DNA from 3 places in the Janthinobacterium goodfellowi genome. Region 1 is predicted to be linked to each of the others. Evidence: predicted binding sites of a transcription regulator. Region 1 holds the regulator's gene; each other region holds the start of a gene.
What was found. Region 1 encodes FNR, which switches genes on or off when oxygen is low (the NO sensors DNR and NnrR bind a similar motif). Its sites were predicted from a motif close to TTGATNNNNATCAA; they were not measured.
Positions count from the first base shown of each region.

Region 2: ACQ4WQ_RS05060 (OmpW/AlkL family protein) is a predicted target of FNR. The motif match lies at 4,107-4,120, and genes of this name have one in related genera.
Region 3: paaA (1,2-phenylacetyl-CoA epoxidase subunit PaaA) is a predicted target of FNR. The motif match lies at 4,468-4,481, and genes of this name have one in related genera.

Region 1 covers NZ_JBNYXN010000003.1:730,030-736,414, reverse strand. Annotated here, with positions in the region: gene ccoO (cytochrome-c oxidase, cbb3-type subunit II) at 1-471, shown strand, start outside; gene ACQ4WQ_RS15745 (cbb3-type cytochrome oxidase subunit 3) at 473-676, shown strand; gene ccoP (cytochrome-c oxidase, cbb3-type subunit III) at 669-1,589, shown strand; gene ccoG (cytochrome c oxidase accessory protein CcoG) at 1,594-2,976, shown strand; gene ACQ4WQ_RS15730 (FixH family protein) at 3,039-3,563, shown strand; gene fnr (fumarate/nitrate reduction transcriptional regulator Fnr) at 3,567-4,325, opposite strand; gene ACQ4WQ_RS15720 (response regulator) at 4,565-6,385, shown strand, end outside.
Region 2 covers NZ_JBNYXN010000001.1:1,099,258-1,105,642, reverse strand. Annotated here, with positions in the region: gene ACQ4WQ_RS05080 (YbaN family protein) at 234-692, shown strand; gene ACQ4WQ_RS05075 (methionine ABC transporter ATP-binding protein) at 1,017-1,826, shown strand; gene ACQ4WQ_RS05070 (methionine ABC transporter permease) at 1,819-2,493, shown strand; gene ACQ4WQ_RS05065 (MetQ/NlpA family ABC transporter substrate-binding protein) at 2,519-3,346, shown strand; gene ACQ4WQ_RS05060 (OmpW/AlkL family protein) at 3,428-4,045, opposite strand; gene ACQ4WQ_RS05055 (LysR family transcriptional regulator) at 4,191-5,087, opposite strand; gene fur (ferric iron uptake transcriptional regulator) at 5,252-5,689, shown strand; gene ACQ4WQ_RS05045 (MerR family transcriptional regulator) at 5,759-6,121, shown strand; gene ACQ4WQ_RS05040 (NAD(P)H-dependent oxidoreductase) at 6,195-6,385, shown strand, end outside.
Region 3 covers NZ_JBNYXN010000006.1:34,217-40,601, reverse strand. Annotated here, with positions in the region: gene ACQ4WQ_RS21315 (aminotransferase class V-fold PLP-dependent enzyme) at 1-240, shown strand, start outside; gene ACQ4WQ_RS21310 (cytochrome-c peroxidase) at 278-1,408, opposite strand; gene ACQ4WQ_RS21305 (M14 family metallopeptidase) at 1,762-2,886, opposite strand; gene ACQ4WQ_RS21300 (hypothetical protein) at 3,028-3,282, shown strand; gene paaX (phenylacetic acid degradation operon negative regulatory protein PaaX) at 3,369-4,298, opposite strand; gene paaA (1,2-phenylacetyl-CoA epoxidase subunit PaaA) at 4,565-5,554, shown strand; gene paaB (1,2-phenylacetyl-CoA epoxidase subunit PaaB) at 5,583-5,867, shown strand; gene paaC (1,2-phenylacetyl-CoA epoxidase subunit PaaC) at 5,882-6,385, shown strand, end outside.

The sequences.
Region 1 (6,385 bases):
CCGTATTCGCCGCTGCGCCTGGCGGGCCGCGACATCTACGTGCGCGAAGGCTGCTACAACTGCCACTCGCAGATGGTGCGTCCGCTGCGCGCGGAAACGGAACGCTATGGCCACTATTCGGTCGCCGGCGAGTTCGTCTACGACCGTCCGTTCCAGTGGGGTTCCAAGCGCACGGGTCCCGACCTGGCCCGCGTGGGCGCCCGCTACAGCGACGAATGGCACCGCACGCACTTGAACAACCCGCGCGACGTGGTGCCCGAGTCGAACATGCCGGCCTACCCATGGCTGGCGAAGACCAAGCTGGTACCCGACGACATCATGCCGAAGATGCGCGCCCTGAAACGCCTGGGCCAGCCGTACAGCGATGAAGAGATCGCCGCCGGCCCCGCGCAGCTGCAGGACAAGACGGAAGAAGACGCCCTGGTCGCCTATCTGCAAGGCCTCGGTACATTAATCAAAACAAGGAATTAGCATGGCAATCGAAAACCTGTTTGACAGCGCCAGCAGCGTCATGACGGTGGTTTCCTTTACGACGTTCGTGGGCATCCTGTGGTGGACGTTCAGCCGCAGCAATGGCGACTTCGACGCGGCGGCGCGCCTGCCGTTCGCCGACGACGCGCTCGACTATCCGGCCGAGGCCGAGACGAACCTGGCGAAGGAGCGCAACCATGGCTGACTTTACCAACGGCTTCTGGAATATCTACATCGTCGTGCTGTCCCTGCTGGGCATCATCGGCTGCGGCGTGCTGCTGTACTCGCAGTCGAAAGTGAAAGTGGCCGCCGGCGCCCCCGCCGACGGCACCACGGGCCACGTCTGGGACGAGGACTTGAAGGAACTCAATACGCCGATGCCGCGCTGGTGGATGTGGCTGTTCTACATCACCATCGTCTTCGCGCTGGCCTACCTGTTCCTGTACCCGGGCCTGGGCACCTATGCCGGCAGCCTGGGCTGGAAATCGACGGGCCAGTACGAAGAAGAGCTGAAGAAGGCGGAAGCCGACTACGGTCCCCTGTTCAACAAGTACCTGAGCCAGGACTTGAAGACGGTGGCCGCCGATCCGCAGGCGCAAGCGATCGGCCAGCGTTTGTTCCTGACCTACTGCGCGCAATGCCACGGTTCGGATGCGCGCGGCAACAAGGGCTTCCCCAACCTGACCGACAAGGACTGGCTGTATGGCGGCGATCCCGACATCATCAAGACCACCATCATGCACGGCCGCAATGGGCAGATGCCGCCGATGGGCGCCGCGCTGGGTTCCGAAAAGGATGTCGAGAACGTGGCCCATTATGTGCTGAGCCTGTCCGGTTCCACCTCGGACCCCGTCAAGTCCGTGCTGGGCAAGGCCAAGTTCGGCGCCTGCATGGCCTGTCACGGCGCCGATGCGAAGGGCAACCAGATGCTCGGTGCGCCCAACCTGACGGACAAGATCTGGCTGTACGGCGGCAGCGCCGATACCATCATGGAAACCGTGCGCAAGGGGCGCAACAACACCATGCCGGCCTTCAGCGACTTCCTCGGCGAATCCAAGGTACACGTGCTGTCGGCGTATGTCTGGAGCCTGTCGAATCCCCAGACGCCCGTGAAATGATGTAATGGAACCTCAAGTCATCAAGATGTATGCGGCCCGCGAGCAAATCTACCCTCGCGAGGCCAAAGGACGCTACGCTACCTGGCGATGGGTATGCGTATGGCTTACCCAGCTCGCGTTCTACGGCTTGCCGTGGTTGACCTGGAATGGCAGGCAAGCCCTGCTGTTCGATTTGACCACGCGCAAGTTCTACATTTTCGGCGTCGTGCTGTGGCCCCAGGATTTCATCTATCTGGCGGCCCTGCTGATCATCTGTGCATATCTGCTGTTCCTCGTCACGGCCATTGCCGGGCGGGTGTGGTGCGGGTTCTCTTGCCCGCAAACGGTGTACACGGAAATCTTCCTGTGGGTCGAACGCCGCATCGAGGGCACGCGCAGCGCGCGCATGGCCCTCGACAAGCAGGGCCCCTCCGTGCGCAAGGCATTCAAGAAGACGGCCAAGCACCTGGTCTGGGGCGCCATCGCCCTGTGGACGGGCTTTACCTTTGTCGGCTACTTCACGCCGATCAAGGAACTGGCGCGCGAGGTGACCACCCTCAATTTCGGTCCCTGGGAATGGTTCTGGGTCTTGTTCTACAGCCTGGCAACCTACGGCAACGCGGGCTGGCTGCGCGAGCAGGTGTGCAAATACATGTGCCCCTACGCGCGCTTCCAGAGCGCCATGTTCGACCAGGACACCCTGATCATCACCTACGATGCCAAGCGCGGCGAACCACGCGGCGCGATGAGCAAGAAGGCCGGCAACAACGACAAGCTGGGCGACTGCATCGATTGCACCCTGTGCGTGCAGGTGTGTCCGACCGGCATCGATATCCGCAACGGCCTGCAGTATGAATGCATCGGCTGCGCCGCCTGCGTCGACGCCTGCAATACCGTGATGGACAAGGTCGAGCGGCCGCGTGGCCTGATACGCTACAGCACCGACCATGCGATGGAAAACAACTTCAATTCGAAGCAGATCCGCCAGCGCGCCATGCGCCCGCGCGTGCTGATCTACACGTCCATCCTGGCCCTGATCATCATCGCCGTGTGTACTTCGCTGGCCCTGCGCACGCCGCTGAAAATGGACGTGATCCGCGACCGCGGTTCGATGGGACGCGAAGTGGAAGACGGCATGATCGAAAACGTCTATCGTTTGCAGATCATGAACACCTCGGAGCAAAGCCAGCATTTCAAAATCAGCGCATCCGGCTTGCCGGGCCTGACCTTGCTGACGCGCGAAGAAGTGACCTTGCAGCCGACGGAAACGCTGGGCTGGCCGATCCGCCTGCGCGTGCCGCACGGCGTCGGCGAGAAGGGGTCGAACAAGATAGCGATCGAATTGCACTCGCTGGACGATCCGTCGCTGCATGTGCGCGAAAGCGCGGTCTTCATCGTGCCGCGCTAATGCAGGAAGGCCGGTCCCCGCATGGGGGCTGGCCGTACACACAGAAACACAGGAGAAATACCATGTCCGACAGTCTGAAACTGCAAGCTCCCGTTGCCCCGTGGTACAAGCATCGCTGGCCATGGCTGCTGATGATCGGTCCCGGCCTGTCCGTGGTCGTCGGCAGCTTCATGGGCTATATCGCGTTTACGCAGCCCGACGCGCTGGTGGTGGGCGATTATTACAAGCAGGGCAAGGCGATCAACCAGGATTTGCGGCGCGATACGGTCGCCAGCAACCTGGCGATGGATACGACCCTGGCGTATGACGTCGCTGCAGCGCGCCTCAGCGGTTCCGTGCACAGCTTCGGCAAGGCGTACCAGGGGCCGCTGCAGCTGCACCTGGCGCATGCGACCCTGCCGGAAAAGGATATCAAGCTGCTGGTGCAGCCCGATGCGGCCGGCAATTTCTCGGTGGCGCTGCCGATGCTCGAGCGCAGCCGCTGGCAGGTGCTGGTGGAAAACGACAAACGCGAGTGGCGCCTGTCCGGCATCTGGACCTGGCCGTTGCAACGCAGCATCGCGCTGCACGCGGATGAGGAACTGTAAGCCTTATTTACAGACGTCGGTGCCGGCCGTAATGGCTTTTAACTTGGCCGGCTGCAGGATCTCGATCTCGCGGTTGGAGACGCGCAGCCAGCCTTCCTTCTTGAACTTGGACAGCAGGCGGCTGACGCTCTCGATGGTCAGGCCCAGGTAGTTGCCGATTTCCTCGCGCGACATGCGCAGCTGGAAATTGCTGCCAGAATAGCCGCGCGCCTCATAGCGCGACGCCAGGTTGACGATGAAGGCGGCAAAGCGCTGCGTCGCCTGCATATTGCCCAGCAACAGCATCACGCTTTGCTCGCGCGTGATTTCCTGGCTCATCATGCGGTGGAAATGGCGGAGCAGGGTCGGCATATTGCCCAGCAATTGTTCCAGGCTGGAAAACGGGATTTCACACACTTCGCTGTCTTCCAGCGCCACCGCATTACAGTGGTGGCGGTCGGCGCTGATGGCGTCCATGCCCAGCAGTTCGCCGGCCATCTGGAAACCCGTCACCTGCTCTTCGCCGCCCGGATTGATCTGGTACGTCTTGAAGTGCCCCAGGCGGATCGCGTACAGGTTCTGGAACGAGTCGCCGATGCGGAACAGCGAGGCGCCGCGCACGATCTTGCGGCGGCGGCCGATGATCTGGTCCAGCCTGTCCATGTCGCCCACATCAAGGCCCATCGGCAGGCACAATTGATGCATGCTGCACGTCGAGCATCGCGCTCGCAACGCTTCCACGTTCACTGTGGGCAAGGTTGGAGTGAGTAGCGCTTCAGTCATGTCGGTACCTTTAAGAAAATGCAACAACAAGTTTACTGCATACCGGGTTGCCGTGTGCCAATTTCACCGTAATTTCGGCGAATAAACGACGTCCAGCCTTTAATTATATGGCAACATCGTCAAAAGCCCATGCGGAGAGGGCAATTTGCGTGGCGGCGCTTGCCAAGCTGGGGTATTGATAGGAAAATTCCTGACAGCATTATCTGCCGCCTGTGCCGCACGGTACTGAAAAGGAAATCATGAAGCCTCTCGGCATCAAAGCAAAAGTCGCGCTGGCTACCAGCCTGACCTCGATCGCCATGATCGCGCTGGTCACCATGATCCAGGTGCAGCACATGCGCGACGATTTCACCCGGGTCCTGCTGAGCCAGCAATCGTCGCTGATCACCCGCACCGCCGCCGAACTCGACGACAAGCTGGGCATGCTGCTGCAGATCGTCACCCTGACGGCACGGCAGCAGCCGCCGGAACTGATCGGCCAGCCCGCCCAATTGCGCGACTACTATTCGCGCCGCTCGATGCTGGTGCTGTTCGACGACGTGCTGGTGCTCGACGCGTACGGCGCCGTCGTGGCCGACATGCCGGAAGTGGCGGGGCGCGCCGGCATCAACGTCGCCGAGCGCGAGTACTTCCAGACCGTGCTGCGCACGCGCCAGCCCATGATCACCGAGCCGATGCTGGGCAAATCGAGCGGCATGCCCATCGTGCAGATGGTCGCGCCCATACTCGCCGCCGATGGCCGGGTGGCCGGCGTGTTGATCGGCGTGCTGCGCCTGTACAAGGACAACCTGCTGGGCCGCCTGCGTTCGGAAAAGATCGGCAAGAGCGGCTATTACTTCATCCTCACGCGCGGCGCCGTGCCGCGCTATGTGCTGCACCCCGACACCAGCCGTTTGCTGCAGCCGCGCCTGCCGAACGCCAACCTGACGACCACCCAGCTGCTGAAGGACGATGGCGAAGGCACCATGGTCAGCACCAACAGCCGCGGCATCACGGCCGTCAACAGTTTCAAGCGCCTGAAATCGGTGAACTGGCTGCTGGCCGCCTCGCTGCCCCTCGACGACGCCTTCGAACCGTTCGACGGCGTGCTGTACCGGCTGGTGCTGTGGAGCATCCTCGCCTCGCTGCTGGCCGCAGCCGTTCTGGGCTGGGTCACCGTGCGCCTGCTCTCGCCCCTGGTGCGCCTGCGCGACACCCTGCAGGCGCTGCGCACCAGCGGCAGCCGTTTCACCCCCGTGCCGGTGCAGCAGCGCGACGAGATCGGCGAACTGACGGAAGCGTTCAACGGCCTGATGAGCGAACGCGACCGGCTGCAGCAGGAACTCGAATCGCGCGCGGCGGAGCTGGAGCAGGAACGCGACCGGGCCGAGGCGGCCAACCGCGCGAAGAGCGACTTCGTGGCCAACATGAGCCATGAAATCCGCACGCCCCTCAATGCCGTGCTGGGCATGGTGTATCTGCTGGGAAATACCAAGCTCGACACGGAACAGCGCAAGTATCTGACCATGGTGCGCGTGGCGGGCCAGTCGCTGCTGGGCATCCTCAACGACGTGCTCGACTATTCGAAGATCGAGGCGCGCCGCATGGAATTGTCGCCCGTCGAATTCGACCTCGACGAGGTCATGAACACGCTGGCCACGACGATGACCATGAATGCGGGCGAAAAGGAGCTGGAACTGGCCATTGCCGTCGAGCCCGACGTGCCGCGCCGCCTCGTGGGCGACGCCCAGCGCCTGCAGCAAATCCTCGTCAACCTGGCCGGCAACGCCATCAAGTTCACCGAGAGCGGCGAAGTGGTGGTGGCCGTCAGCCTGGCCGAGAAGGACAACGGCCGCGCCTGGCTGCGCTTCGAAGTGCGCGACACGGGCATCGGCATGACGGAACTGCAGCAACAGCAGCTGTTTGCCGCGTTTTCGCAGGGCGACCAGAGCATCACGCGGCGCTTCGGCGGCACGGGCCTGGGCCTGGCCATCAGCAAACAGCTGATCCACATGATGGGCGGCGACATCGCCGTCGCCAGCAGCGAAGGCAAGGGCAGCCGCTTCTGGTTCAGCGTGCCG
Region 2 (6,385 bases), on a different contig from region 1:
CCAGCACCGCAGATAAGCCAGTAGATGAGAATGATTCTTGTTATTATTCTTTAGGGTTGCTATCATCGCTGCCCGGGCAGGCAGTGCCGCCCTGATTCATCCATAATAGAAAAAACAGAGCAGAAAACCATGACGGCCACCCGCCACACCCGCCACGATATGCGCATCTTGAACGCCCATCCTGTCGCCCCGCCGCTTCGCAGCCAAGGCCTGGCAGCCGGCGCCCCCGCCTGATGCGGGAGCCGCGCGCCCACGCTCCCCTGCGCGAAGCGCACGGCGTGCGCCTGCGCCGCTGGGCCTGGACGGCCGCCGGCGCCCTGATGGTGCTGCTGGGGATCATCGGCGCCATGCTGCCCGTCATGCCGACGACGATTTTCCTGATCCTCGCCCTGGCCTGCTTCAGCCGCGCCTCGCCGCGCCTCGAGCACTGGCTGCTGCACCACCCCCGCTTCGGCCCATCGCTACGCCAGTGGCGCGAACACCGCGCCGTCTCGCGGCGCGGCAAGGCCATGGCTTGCCTGGGCATGGCCATCGGCTTCGTCGCCATGTGCCTCGGCCATCCGCCGTGGTGGGTCATCGCCATGGTGGGCGCCATGGAAATCGCCGTCCTCATCTACCTGTTGCGCCGTCCCGAAGGCCCTGCGGCCAGCGGAGCAGAATCTGCCCCTGAAGAGGGCAATCGCAGGCAGTAAACGGCCCTGCCCGCATCAAAAAAACGGCAACTGCGCCGAACCGCACATAAAAGCACCGCGATACCGGCACAAGGCGCGTCGAACTTTTCACCAAGATGAGGCTCCGCCACGCCCATCGGCGCGATTAAATTCGGCAAGAACGCCGCTTTCCCGCTTTTTTCACTTGAAAACAGTCTCATAGACATTATTTGCATATTCAAAGCAAGATTCTGTCGTAGGAGTAATAACACGATCGGAGGTATACTACGCAACCGACGTAACAGGCTGGGCGATTTGGCCCCTGCAAGCACGCCTGTCACGGTCCAATAAAAAAGGAAACACTGCATGACCACACCACACCGTACGCCGGTGATTCGCATCGATGGCGCAAACAAGACCTTCGCGCTGCCCAAAGGCGAACAATTCCACGCGGTCAAATCGGTCACGCTGGAAGTCTATCCCGGTGATATTTTCGGCCTGATCGGCAAGAGCGGCGCCGGTAAATCGACCCTGCTGCGCCTGATTAACCTGCTCGAGCGCCCCGACAGCGGCACCATTACCGTGGCCGGGCGCGAACTGACCCGCCTGGGCAAGAGCGAACTGCGCGACGCGCGCCAGAACATCGGCATGATTTTCCAGCAATTCAACCTGCTGCAAAACGCCAGCGTCTTCGACAACGTCGCCTTCCCCCTGAAAATCCACGGCACGACCAAGGGCGAGCAGATCGCCGCCAGAGTCGAGGAGTGCCTGGCGCTGGTCGGCCTGTCCGACAAGCTGCACAGCTATCCGGCGCAACTGTCCGGCGGGCAGAAGCAGCGCGTGGCGATCGCCCGCGCCCTGGCCAGCCACCCCGACGTGCTGCTGTGCGACGAGCCGACGTCCGCGCTGGACGCGGAAACGACGCGCGCCCTGCTCGACACCCTGCGCGACATCAATGCGCGCCTCGGCGTGACCATCGTCATCGTCAGCCATGAGCTGTCGGTGCTGGGCGCCATCTGCAACCGCGTGGCCGTCGTGGAAAACGGCGCCATCGCCGAACAATTCGATTTGAGCGACACGGCCACCCCGCGCAAGACGGCGCTGGGACGCGAGCTGGCGTATTACGGCACCGAGGCGTTTGAAGCCACCGCATGGAAGGATGCAACACATGTTTGAAGAATCGATCAATAACGTCATCAAGCTGCTGCCGGAAATCTGGGTAGCGCTGGGCCAGACCATGACCATGCTGGGTATCGGCCTCACGGCCGCCATCCTGATCGGCGGCCCGCTGGGCATTTTGCTGTTCCTCGTCTCGGAAGGCCAGTCGCTGGAAAACCGTCCCCTGTCGACGATCCTCGGCTGGCTGGTCAATACCGTGCGCAGCTTCCCCTTCATCATCCTGCTCGTCGCGCTGACGCCGTTTACGCGCATCATCGCGGGCACCTCGATCGGCCCGCTGGCGGCCAGCGTGCCGCTGTCGTTCGCCGCCATTCCCTATCTGGCGCGCCTGGTGGAACAGAACCTGCGCGAAGTGCCGCGCGGCGTGATCGAGGCGGCGCACGCCATGGGCGCGTCGGAAATGCAGATCATCTTCCGCGTGCTGCTGGTCGAAGCGCGCTCCGGCCTCGTGCTGGCGCTGACCGTGCTGTCGATCAGCTTCCTGTCGTATTCGGCCGTGGCCGGCGTGGTGGGCGGCGGCGGCATCGGCGACCTGGCCATCCGCTATGGCTACTACCGCTTCGAGACGGACATCATGGTCGCCACCGTGGCCATCCTGATCGTGCTGGTGCAAACCATCCAGTTCGCCGGCACGCGCATCGCCAAGCGCCTCGACAAACGTTAATTCATATTCAGAAACAAGGACCTGCATGAACCACCTTCGCCGTAATTTGCTCCTGGCCGCCGCCAGCCTGGCCTTCGCCACCGCCGCCCACGCCAAGGACCCGAAAGAACTCGTCATCGGCACCAGCTCCGGCCCGTATTCCGACCAGCTGAAGCTGGGCATCAAGCCTATCCTGGAAAAACAGGGCTACAAGGTCAAGATCGTGGAATTCAACGACTACGTGCAGCCGAACTATGCGCTGGCCGAAGGCTCGCTGGACGCCAACGTGTTCCAGCATATCGTCTACCTGACCAAGTTCGCCACCGATAACAAGCTGCCATTGAGCGCCCTGATCACCGTGCCGACCATGCCGATCGGTCTGTACGGCGGCAAGCAGAAGTCCCTGGCGGAAGTCAAGAACGGCGCCACCATCACCATGCCGAACGACCCCACCAACCAGGCGCGCGCGCTGGTGATGCTGGCCAAGATGGGCTGGATCAAGCTCAAACCGAACGTCGACCCGCTGCGCGCTTCCGAGCGCGACGTGCTGGACAACCCGAAGAAGCTGAAACTGGTGCCGCTGGAAGCGGCGCAGCTGCCACGTTCGCTGGCCGATGCCGACTATGCTTTTGTGAACGGCAACTTCGCCCTGGCCGCCGGCATGAAGCTGACGTCGGCCCTGGCCGTGGAAAAGATCTCGGACAGCTACATCAACCTGGTGGCCATCCGCACGGCCGACAAGGCCAAGCCATGGGTCAAGGACCTGGAAGCGGCCTACCGCTCGCGCGCCTTCCTCGACGCGACGAACAAGTATTTGGCCGGCTACGAAAAGACGGACTACCAGCTGGCGCTGGAAAAGACGCTGAAAAAATAAACGGCGCATGCAATGCAAAAAGGACGGCCAAGGCCGTCCTTTTTTATTGTCCGCGCCTTGCGGGCGCTATCGACACTACATTTAGAAGCGGTAGCCGACGCCTACACCGATCAGCAATGGATCAACCTTGACTTCGCTGGCCTTGGCGCCACCGATGAACACGTCGCTGCGGATCTGCACTTTCTTGATGTCGAAGTTCAGGGACCAGTTTTTGTCCAGCTTGTAATCGACACCGGCTTGCAGCGAGTAACCCCAGCTGTCATGCTCCAGGCGGCCGGCGCCGTTCAGCAATTTCACGTCCGAGATATTCGTGTAGTTCACGCCCGCGCCCACGTAAGGGCTGAACTGTTTTTCAGGCATGAAGTGGTATTGCAGCGACAGGGTCGGTGGCAGGTGCTTGAAGGTACCAATATTGTTGCCGTCGAGCTTGACGTCATGCTTTTGCGGGTAGGTCAAGATCAGCTCGGCAGCGATATTCGGCGTGAAGAAGTACGAAATATCGATTTCAGGAATCGTCTTGCTGCTGACCGTCAAACGGTCGGATGCGCCGACGCCACCAACAGGAGCAGATTTATCGGCCGGATCGATATGCACGGCGCGGGCGCGGACCAGCCAAGGGCTTTCCTGTGCCATCGCATTGCCGGCGAATGCGCCGATGGCGGCCAAAACGATTGCTGCTGCAGTTGCGGACTTTTTCATTTTATTTCCCTCTGTCGTTAAGTAACGCTGCGAAGTCTAAGAGTGCAGTGCAACAAAAACTTTGATCCACATCAAATAGTGCTAGATGGCATCAACAGAGGGATTTTTTCCTTTGCCCAGGTCAAGAAAATGCGGCGTTGCAAAATCACGCCGCCTCGGCGAACAGGCTGGCGACCCAGTCGGCAAACACGCGCACGCGCGGCGACAATTGCCGGTGATGGGGATACAGCACGGACACAGGCAGCGGGTCGGGACGCCAGTCCCGCAGCACTTCCACCAGCTCGCCGGCCGCCAGCGCCCGCTCCAGGTGATAACGGGGCGCCTGGATCAAGCCCATGCCCGCGCGGCAGCACGCGTGATACGCGTCCGCATTGTTGACGGACACCGTGCCCGGCAAGGCCACGCTGTGCCGCTGCCCATCCGCCTTGAAATCGAAGGGCCAGACCTTGCCTGTCTGGGCGGAAAAGAAATTGACGGCGCGATGCCCCGCCAGCTGCGCCAGGTTCTCCGGCGTGCCGTGCGCGGCCAGGTAGGCGGGGCTGGCACAGGTCACCTGCTCCAGCAGCGCCACCCTGCGCACCACCATCGACGAGTCGCCCAGTTCGCCCACGCGCAGCACGCAATCGACGCCTTCGCGCACCAGGTCGACGAGGCGGTCGCCCATGCCGATTTCCAGTTCGATCAAGGGATAGCGGGCGCAGAACTGCTCCAGCACGGGCATGACGAAGTGCATGGCCAGGGTCGCGTGCAAGTCGATGCGCAGCTTGCCGGCCGGCTGCTGCGCCGCCGAGGAAAACACGGCTTCCGTTTCTTCCAGGTCCGCCAGCAGGCGTGCGCAGCGCTGGTAATACGCCTCGCCATCGGGCGTGGGCGTGACTTGCCGCGTGGTCCGCTGCAGCAGGCGCACGCGCAGCCGCGCTTCGAGTTGCTTGATCGCGTGCGTGACGGTCGCCTTCGGATAGCCGAGGTCATGCGCCGCCTGCGTGAAACTGCGCAGTTCGACGATGCGCGTAAAGATGCGCATCGCATCGAATCGGTCCATGTCCCCTCCATTGTTATTGCCTGCTGCACAGTGTAGCGATGTGAGCGCGATTTTTCCATCATCCGCCCCATGCAGTTCGCACGACACAAATGAGAATAGTAATGATTATCATTTGCGATATAATGGCTTACCTCGCTTGGCGACTACAACAAGGAATGGGAGACATGGATATATTGAGGGAACTGCGTGAATCGGGCTTGAAGGTAACTATCCCCCGCCTGCGGATTCTGCAGCTGTTCCAGGAAGGCACGATCAAGCACCTGAGTGCGGACGATGTCTATAAACTCTTGCTGGCCGAAAAGATCGACGTGGGCCTGGCCACCATCTACCGCGTGCTGACGCAGTTTGCCGAAGCGGGCATCCTGTTTCGCCGGCACTTCGAATCGGGCCACGCCGTCTTCGAGCTGAACGAAGGCCAGCACCACGACCACCTGGTCTGCACGGGCTGCGGCAAGGTCGATGAATTCGTCGACGAAGGCATCGAACTGCGCCAGAACGAAATCGCCGCCGAACGGGGCTTCGTGCTGCACGAGCACGCGCTGTCGCTGTACGGCACCTGCGCCGAGTGCACGGCGAAGAAAATCCCGCCGCGCCGGGCCTGAAGGTGCCTGGGCCGCCTGGACACCACTGCCTTGCGGTAAGATTCGCTCACGCTCGAGAAAGGATCACCCATGTACATCGGAGAAATCGCCCGCCTGGCGGGCACCTCGCCCAAGGCCTTGCGCCACTATGAAGCGCTCGGCTTGCTGGGCGATGTGCGCCGTTCCGGCGCCTACAGAGTCTACACGCAGCAAGACCTGGCGCAGGTCAAACTGATACGGCAGGCCCAGGTCCTGGGCTTCCGCCTGGCTGAACTGCTGCCCGTCCTGGCCGGCGACGAGACCGACTGGGCCGCCCTGTCGCGGCACATCGATGCCAAGCGCGCGCAGGTGCGGCAGGATATCGCCCGCCTGCGCCAGCTCGACGTGCAACTGGCCGATATCGACACGGAAATCCGCGACTGCCTGGCGCGCCAGCAACTGCAGGCAGCCTGAAAATCCGCGCTTGACTCTGCCATTAGGGGCAGGCTTTAGCATGCAAGCTCTTCTTTAACGGACAGCCTGCATCATGACCAAAACGACACCCAAGCGCATCTTGATTCTCCTCGGCCACCCATCCAGCGACAGTTTCTGCGCCGCCCTGGCCGAGGCCTACGCCGCCACGGCCCGCAGCGCAGGCCATACCGTGCGCGAAGTGCGCCTGGGCCAGCTGGATTTCGACCAGAACCTGCATGAAGGCTACCGCCAGGTGCAGCCGCT
Region 3 (6,385 bases), on a different contig from region 1:
CTGGCGTCCGGCGATCCACGCCTGACGAGCGCCATCGCTTCATTCCGGCTGAAAGGCAAGACCAGCGTGGCAGACAGTTATGCCCTGTCGAAAAAGCTGGTGCAGGAACACGGCATCTTTGCCGTGCCGCGCGACGGTCTGGCCAGCGGCGCATGCGTGCGCGTCACGCCGGGCATCTTTACGCCGGAGTCGCATCTGGACCGGCTGGTTGCTGCCCTGCGCAAGGTGGCGCGCGGGTAGTTGCCAGGGGCGTTCCGGCGCTTGAACGCCCCACCCGTTACTGCTGGACTTGATAGCCATCCGTCAAGGTGGCCAAAAATTTCACCATATCTTCGATTTCGCCCGCCGTCAGCGCGGGCGCCATGCCCCGCTTGCGGTCGAACGGCGCTTCGCTGACGTTGACGTTGGCGCGGTACCTGGCGGGAAGGTCATTGAATTTCTGCACTTTTCCCCGCTTGTCGCGCGGATACCATTCTTGCGGATGCGTATCGCGCCGCACATAGAAGCGCAGGGCATCCGTCAGGTTGTCGAACACGCCGTTATGGAAAAATACCTGGCGCGTGGCCACATTGCGCAGGCTGGGTACCTTGAAGGCGCCGCATAACGCTGCTTTTTTTGCCAGGTCCGTGCGGTCGGGGCCGCATAAGCCCAGATCGAAATAGGCGGGGTCGGCCGTGGCGGGAATGCGCGGATTGCGCGGCACGCCCAGATTGTCGAAACTGAAGTCCGTAAACAAGGGCGGCGCGCCATGTTCTCCCCGCACGCTGGGGTGGCAAGCGGCGCAATTGCCCTTGCGTTCATCGTTGAACAGGGCCAGGCCCCGCAATTCTGCCAGCTCCAGCGGAACCTTGTTGGCCAGGTAGAGGTCATATTTGGAATCGTAGCGGTGAAAATCCGGCTCTTCCTGCTGGAATTGCTGCAAGGCATAGGTGATGCGGCGAAATGCCTGTTCCGGTTGCGCAAAGATGGCAGCGCCGAAGACCTGCTGGAATGCTTCCGCGTAACTGCCATTGCGCAGCCGTTCCACCACTTCATCCGTGCTGGCATTGGCCATTTCGTGCGCTGCCAGGAAAGGCCGTTCCGCTTGTTCCGCCAGGCTGGCGGCGCGGCCGTCCCAGTTGATGCCGCCGTTGGGCGCGCCTTCCTTATCAAAGCGGAAGGGCGGATTGTGTTCCAGGTAGCGCAGCGATGGCGTGGCGCGGTAGCCGTGTGCCCGGCCATCGGTGCCTCCCAGTTGCACGGCCAGTTTGTTGCCGGGCGCGTAAGCGTGGGCCGGGTCATGGCAGCTGGCGCACGACTGCTTGCCCGAGGCGGACAGGCTGGCATCGTGGAAGATGCGCCGCCCCAGCTGTGCGGCAGGGCTGAGTTCGGCCGCCGTGCCTGGCATGCCGTGCAAGCCAAGAAACAAGAATATGCACACGTGTGCAAATCGGGTCGGTGAAAATCGCGCCTCAGCGCGTGGCTGGTATTTGATGGTCATAGGTGGGTGCTTATCGGCAAGGGAAGGGACAGGCAATGCTGCGCCCAGTATAGGCAGCAATGGCCGGCGTGGCAACGATTAGCGATGCTGCGCTGCGCCATGGCGGCGCGCATGCCGATGCGCTCGTGTTCCCTGTAGAAAGCTGGTTCGGCAGGTACGCAGCCATGATGCCAGGGGCGAAGCCATGGATGCGTATTGCAGAGAATCGGCTTGCCGGGCGGGCATAAAAATGCCCCGGCGAGCGGGGCATGGGATCAAGCGGGCCGCCTCGGCCCTGGCGCTCAGGCGCGCAAGGTGGACAGGATAGGTTGCAGCACGGCCGCGCCCAGGGCAGCGCTGCGGGCGCCGCTCCAGCCCGTTTGCGGATCGGGATCGTTGGCGTTGTCCTTGAACGGCAGTTCCAGGGTCAGCGACAGGCAGCCGAAGGCGTGCGTGATGTGGGGCGAACCCATGGTCAGCACTTCCGGCGTGAACGGGCCGTCTTCATAGCCGTGCTCATTCTGGAAGTCGGGGCTGGCCACCTTGAAGTCGGCGATGAAGCGGTCTTGCGCGGCCTTCTGTGCTGGCGTAAAGTTTTCCAGCGCATCGCTGCCGGCCACGAAGACGTACGGCAAGCCTTCGTCGCCATGCACGTCGAGGAACAGGTCGCAACCGATTTCATGCATTTTCTGTTTCACCAGGAACACTTCCGGGCTGCGCTCCATGGTCGGCGTCATCCATTCGCGGTTCAGGTTGGCGCCGGCCGCGTTGGTGCGCAGGTTGCCATGCACGGAACCGTCCGGGTTCATGTTCGGCACCACGTAGAAGACGGCGTCTTGCAGGCACTGGCGGGCAAACGGGTTGGCCTGGTCCAGCAAGGCTTCGAGCATGCCTTCGACAAACCATTCCGCCATCGTCTCGCCCGGATGCTGGCGCGCGATGACCCAGACTTTTTTCTCGGCATCGGCGTCGCCGACGACCAGCAAATTCATGTCGCGGCCTTCCACGGTGCTGCCCAGGTCGATCAAGCGCACGAGCGGCGACGCTTGCGCGCTGTCGATCAGGGCCAGGTGGCGGTCCCATGGATACGGCTCGAAATAGGCGTAGTAGACGCTTTCTTCTTCCGGCGTGTGTTCGATGGTCATTACCGTGCCGTCAAAGCTGGTGGGCACGCGGAACCACGTTTCGCGGTCGTAGCTGGCCACGGCCTGATAATCTTTCCAGCCGTCCGGGTAGGCGGACTTGCCTGCGTTCATGAAGCGCATCGTGCACGCCTCGCCCTGCGCGCCTTGCAGGCGGAAGTAAAACCACTGCGTGATGTCGGCGTGGGAATCCTTGCGGATGTTCAGCTCGATGGATTGGGCATCGTCGGCGCGCAGCACCTCGATCGCGCCGGCGTCGAATTGCTGGCTGATTTTAATGGTCATGAGTGTTCCTGATAAAAACGTATGGGTTTTGCATCGTGTGCAATGGCGCGATGATACCCGTTTTAGCCACGCCTTTGTGCTGGCGCAAACGATGCTGGGCGCGCTTTGCTAACGTGGAAGCTCCGACACGGGGAGAGCATCATGGACGACCATAGCAACCACATACGCGAACTGGAAAAGAAAATCAGCGCCCTCAGCGACGCGCTGGCGCACCTGGGCAAGGGCACGACCTTGCAGGAATTGCTGCGCATCATACGTTTTCCTGGCTACACGACGCCGGCCGAATTCACCTTCAACGTCGCCATCCTCGACACCATGCTGGTGCAGGCCAATGCACTGGAAAAGCTGGGGCAGGATTTGCTGGCGGGGGCCAAGCAAGTGGTGGTGAAACAGTAGCTTGAGGTGGGTTTAGTCTCTTACCCTAAACGCAAAGGCTGGGGTCGGACCCTCAAGGGGCCGACCCCGGTACTACGCCGTTGGGTTCAGCTATTAAGTCCGCCAAAACGCTCGTAGAACCACGGCTCCACGTCGGGCGCGTGCTCGTCCTCGCGCCGCAGGGTGGCCAGGATATGTTCCTCGGCCGCCGCATACGTGATGCGGTACAGGTCGCGCGCCAGCGCATAGGCTTGCGTGCCAGGCCACGGTTCGGGCAGCAGTTCGACGGGCAGTTGCGGGTCGTGCAACTGCACGCGGCGGTAGGCGTGCGTCAGCAGCGAGCGGATGACGAACGCTTGCTCGGGATCGAAGGCGGGCGCTTCTTGCAGCAGGGTCAGCAGGGGCTGGAAGCTGGCGATGAATTTTTCGTAGCCAGCCATCACTTCCGACAAGTCCCAGCATTCGCCCACCATGTCGCGCAGGGGGCGCGTGCTGACGCCTGGCAACTCTGTTGTGTGGCAAACATACAGCTTGCCCTGCACTTCGTTGCGCACGAGGATATCTTCCAGCGCCTCCGTATTGCTGGCCGGGTGGCCAAAGATGCCAGGGGAAATCAAGCCGTAGCCCGCCCACAATAATTCCTTGCGCAGCGCGCCCCGTTCGGCGGCGCCGATGCTGCCGGCCGGCCCGATCACCAGGGTCCAGCTGCCATCCCAATGCACGACCAGCGGCGCGTAGATGCGGCGGTAGGCGCGTTCGAAGCGGGCCAGCGCTTCCGGGCGTATCGTATAGGCGCTGCGGCGGCCGTCGCGTTGCGAGCTGAGCCAGCCTTCCTGCGCCAGGCGGAACACGCTGGTGCGCAATAGCCGGTCATTGACGCCGAATGGCGCCAGCAGTTCGATCAGGCTGCCCAGCCAGATGGCGCCGCCGCGCGGCACGATGGCGTCGCCAAAGATGGTCATCACCAGGGACTTCGAGCGCGGTGGGTCGCTTTCCAGGAAATCGGCTATCCATGCCGTGCAGCGGGTGTTCTTCATGTGGTTCCGGTCTGGCCGTGTTGCGGTCGGTTCAATAAAAGCAGCAGTTTACTTGGCTGCGCGGGTAGCGCGGCAATAATTTGCCGGAAGCACGGGTAGCGCTCCATAGTGTTTTCTCATAAGCAATATCATACGCACAAAAAAGCGGCACAAGATACGATTTTTTAAAATGATTCACATCAAGTGTATGCAAATCGTTTTTTGTATCGTATTATCTGTTCATCGCACCGCGTTGCTGCGCAAATCAAAGACATGGGAGACACATCATGTACGCACAAATGGTTGAAACCGGCCTCAAGAACGTCCGCTCCATCGACGACATGGGCCAGGAAGAGCGCGCTTTCCAGGCGCGCATCGACGAAGGCATCAAGATCGAGGCCAAGGACTGGATGCCGGACGCCTACCGCAAGACCCTGATCCGCCAGATTTCGCAGCACGCCCACTCGGAAATCGTCGGCCAATTGCCCGAAGGTAACTGGGTCACGCGCGCACCGACCCTGAAACGCAAATCGATCCTGCTGGCGAAGATCCAGGACGAAGCGGGTCATGGCCTGTACCTGTATAGCGCCGCGGAAACCCTGGGCGTCTCGCGCGACGATTTGCTCGCTGCCTTGCATTCGGGCAAAGCCAAATATTCCAGCATCTTCAACTATCCCACCCTGTCGTGGGCCGACATGGGCGCCATCGGCTGGCTGGTCGACGGCTCCGCCATCATCAACCAGATTCCCCTCTGCCGCTGCTCCTACGGTCCGTATGCGCGCGCCATGATCCGCGTCTGCAAGGAAGAATCGTTCCATGCGCGCCAGGGCTACGACATCATGATGTCGCTGTGCAAGGGGACGCCCGAACAGAAAGCCATGGCGCAAGATGCCTTGAACCGCTGGTGGTGGCCATCGCTGATGATGTTCGGCCCGTCCGATGCCGCCTCCGTCAACAGCGCCCAATCGGCGCAATGGCGCATCAAGCTGTTCTCGAACGATGAATTGCGCCAGCGCATGGTCGACCAGACCGTGCCGCAAATCGAATACCTGGGCCTGACCGTGCCCGATCCCGACCTGAAGTTCAACGCGGAGACGGGCCATTATGAATTCGGCGAGATCGACTGGTCCGAGTTCAACAATGTCCTGAAGGGCAATGGCCCGTGCAACCGCGAGCGTTTGCAAACGCGCGTGAAAGCGTATGAAGACGGTGCATGGTTCCGCGATGCCTTGGTCGCCTATGCCGACAAGCAAGCCGCTAACAAAGCAGCAGCGTAATTACATAAGACAGATAGGGGATAGCAACATGAGCAAAGAATGGCCTTTGTGGGAAGTTTTCATCCGCAGCCAGCACGGCCTGGCGCACAAGCATGTGGGCAGCCTGCACGCTTCCGACGCCACCATGGCGGTCAACCATGCGCGCGACGTCTATACGCGCCGCAATGAAGGCGTGAGCATCTGGGTGGTGCGCGCGGCCGATATCGTCGCCAGCAGCCCTGGCGACAAGGGCGCCCTGTTCGAGCCGTCGAACAGCAAGGTGTACCGCCATCCCACCTTCTTCCCGATGCCGGAAGAAGTCAAGAACCTGTGATGGGAGCGCCTGCAATGGATGACAAGGTCAATTACCTCCTGCGCCTGGGCGACAATGCCCTGATCCTCAGCCAGCAGCTGTCGCAGCTGTGCGGCAAGGGACCGGCGCTGGAAGAAGACATGGCGCTGACCAACGTGGCGCTCGACCTGCTGGGCCAGACGCGTTTGTGGTTCAGCTATGCGGCGGAACTGGAAAACGCGGGCCGCGACGAGGACGACATCGCCTTCTTGCGCGACGCCCACGATTTCAAGAATTGCCTGCTGGTCGAACAGCCGAACGGCAATTACGCCGACACCATGATGCGCCAGTTCTTCTTCGACAGCTGGCATTACTTCCAGCTGCTGGAACTGACGAAATCGACGGATGCGCGCATCGTCGAAGTGGCGCACAAGTCGATCAAGGAAGTCACGTATCACCTGCGCCGCAGCGGCGACCTGATCGTGCGCCTCGGCGACGGCACGGCGGACAGCCATGCGAAAACGCAGGCCGCAGCCGACAAGCTGTGGATGTACACGGGC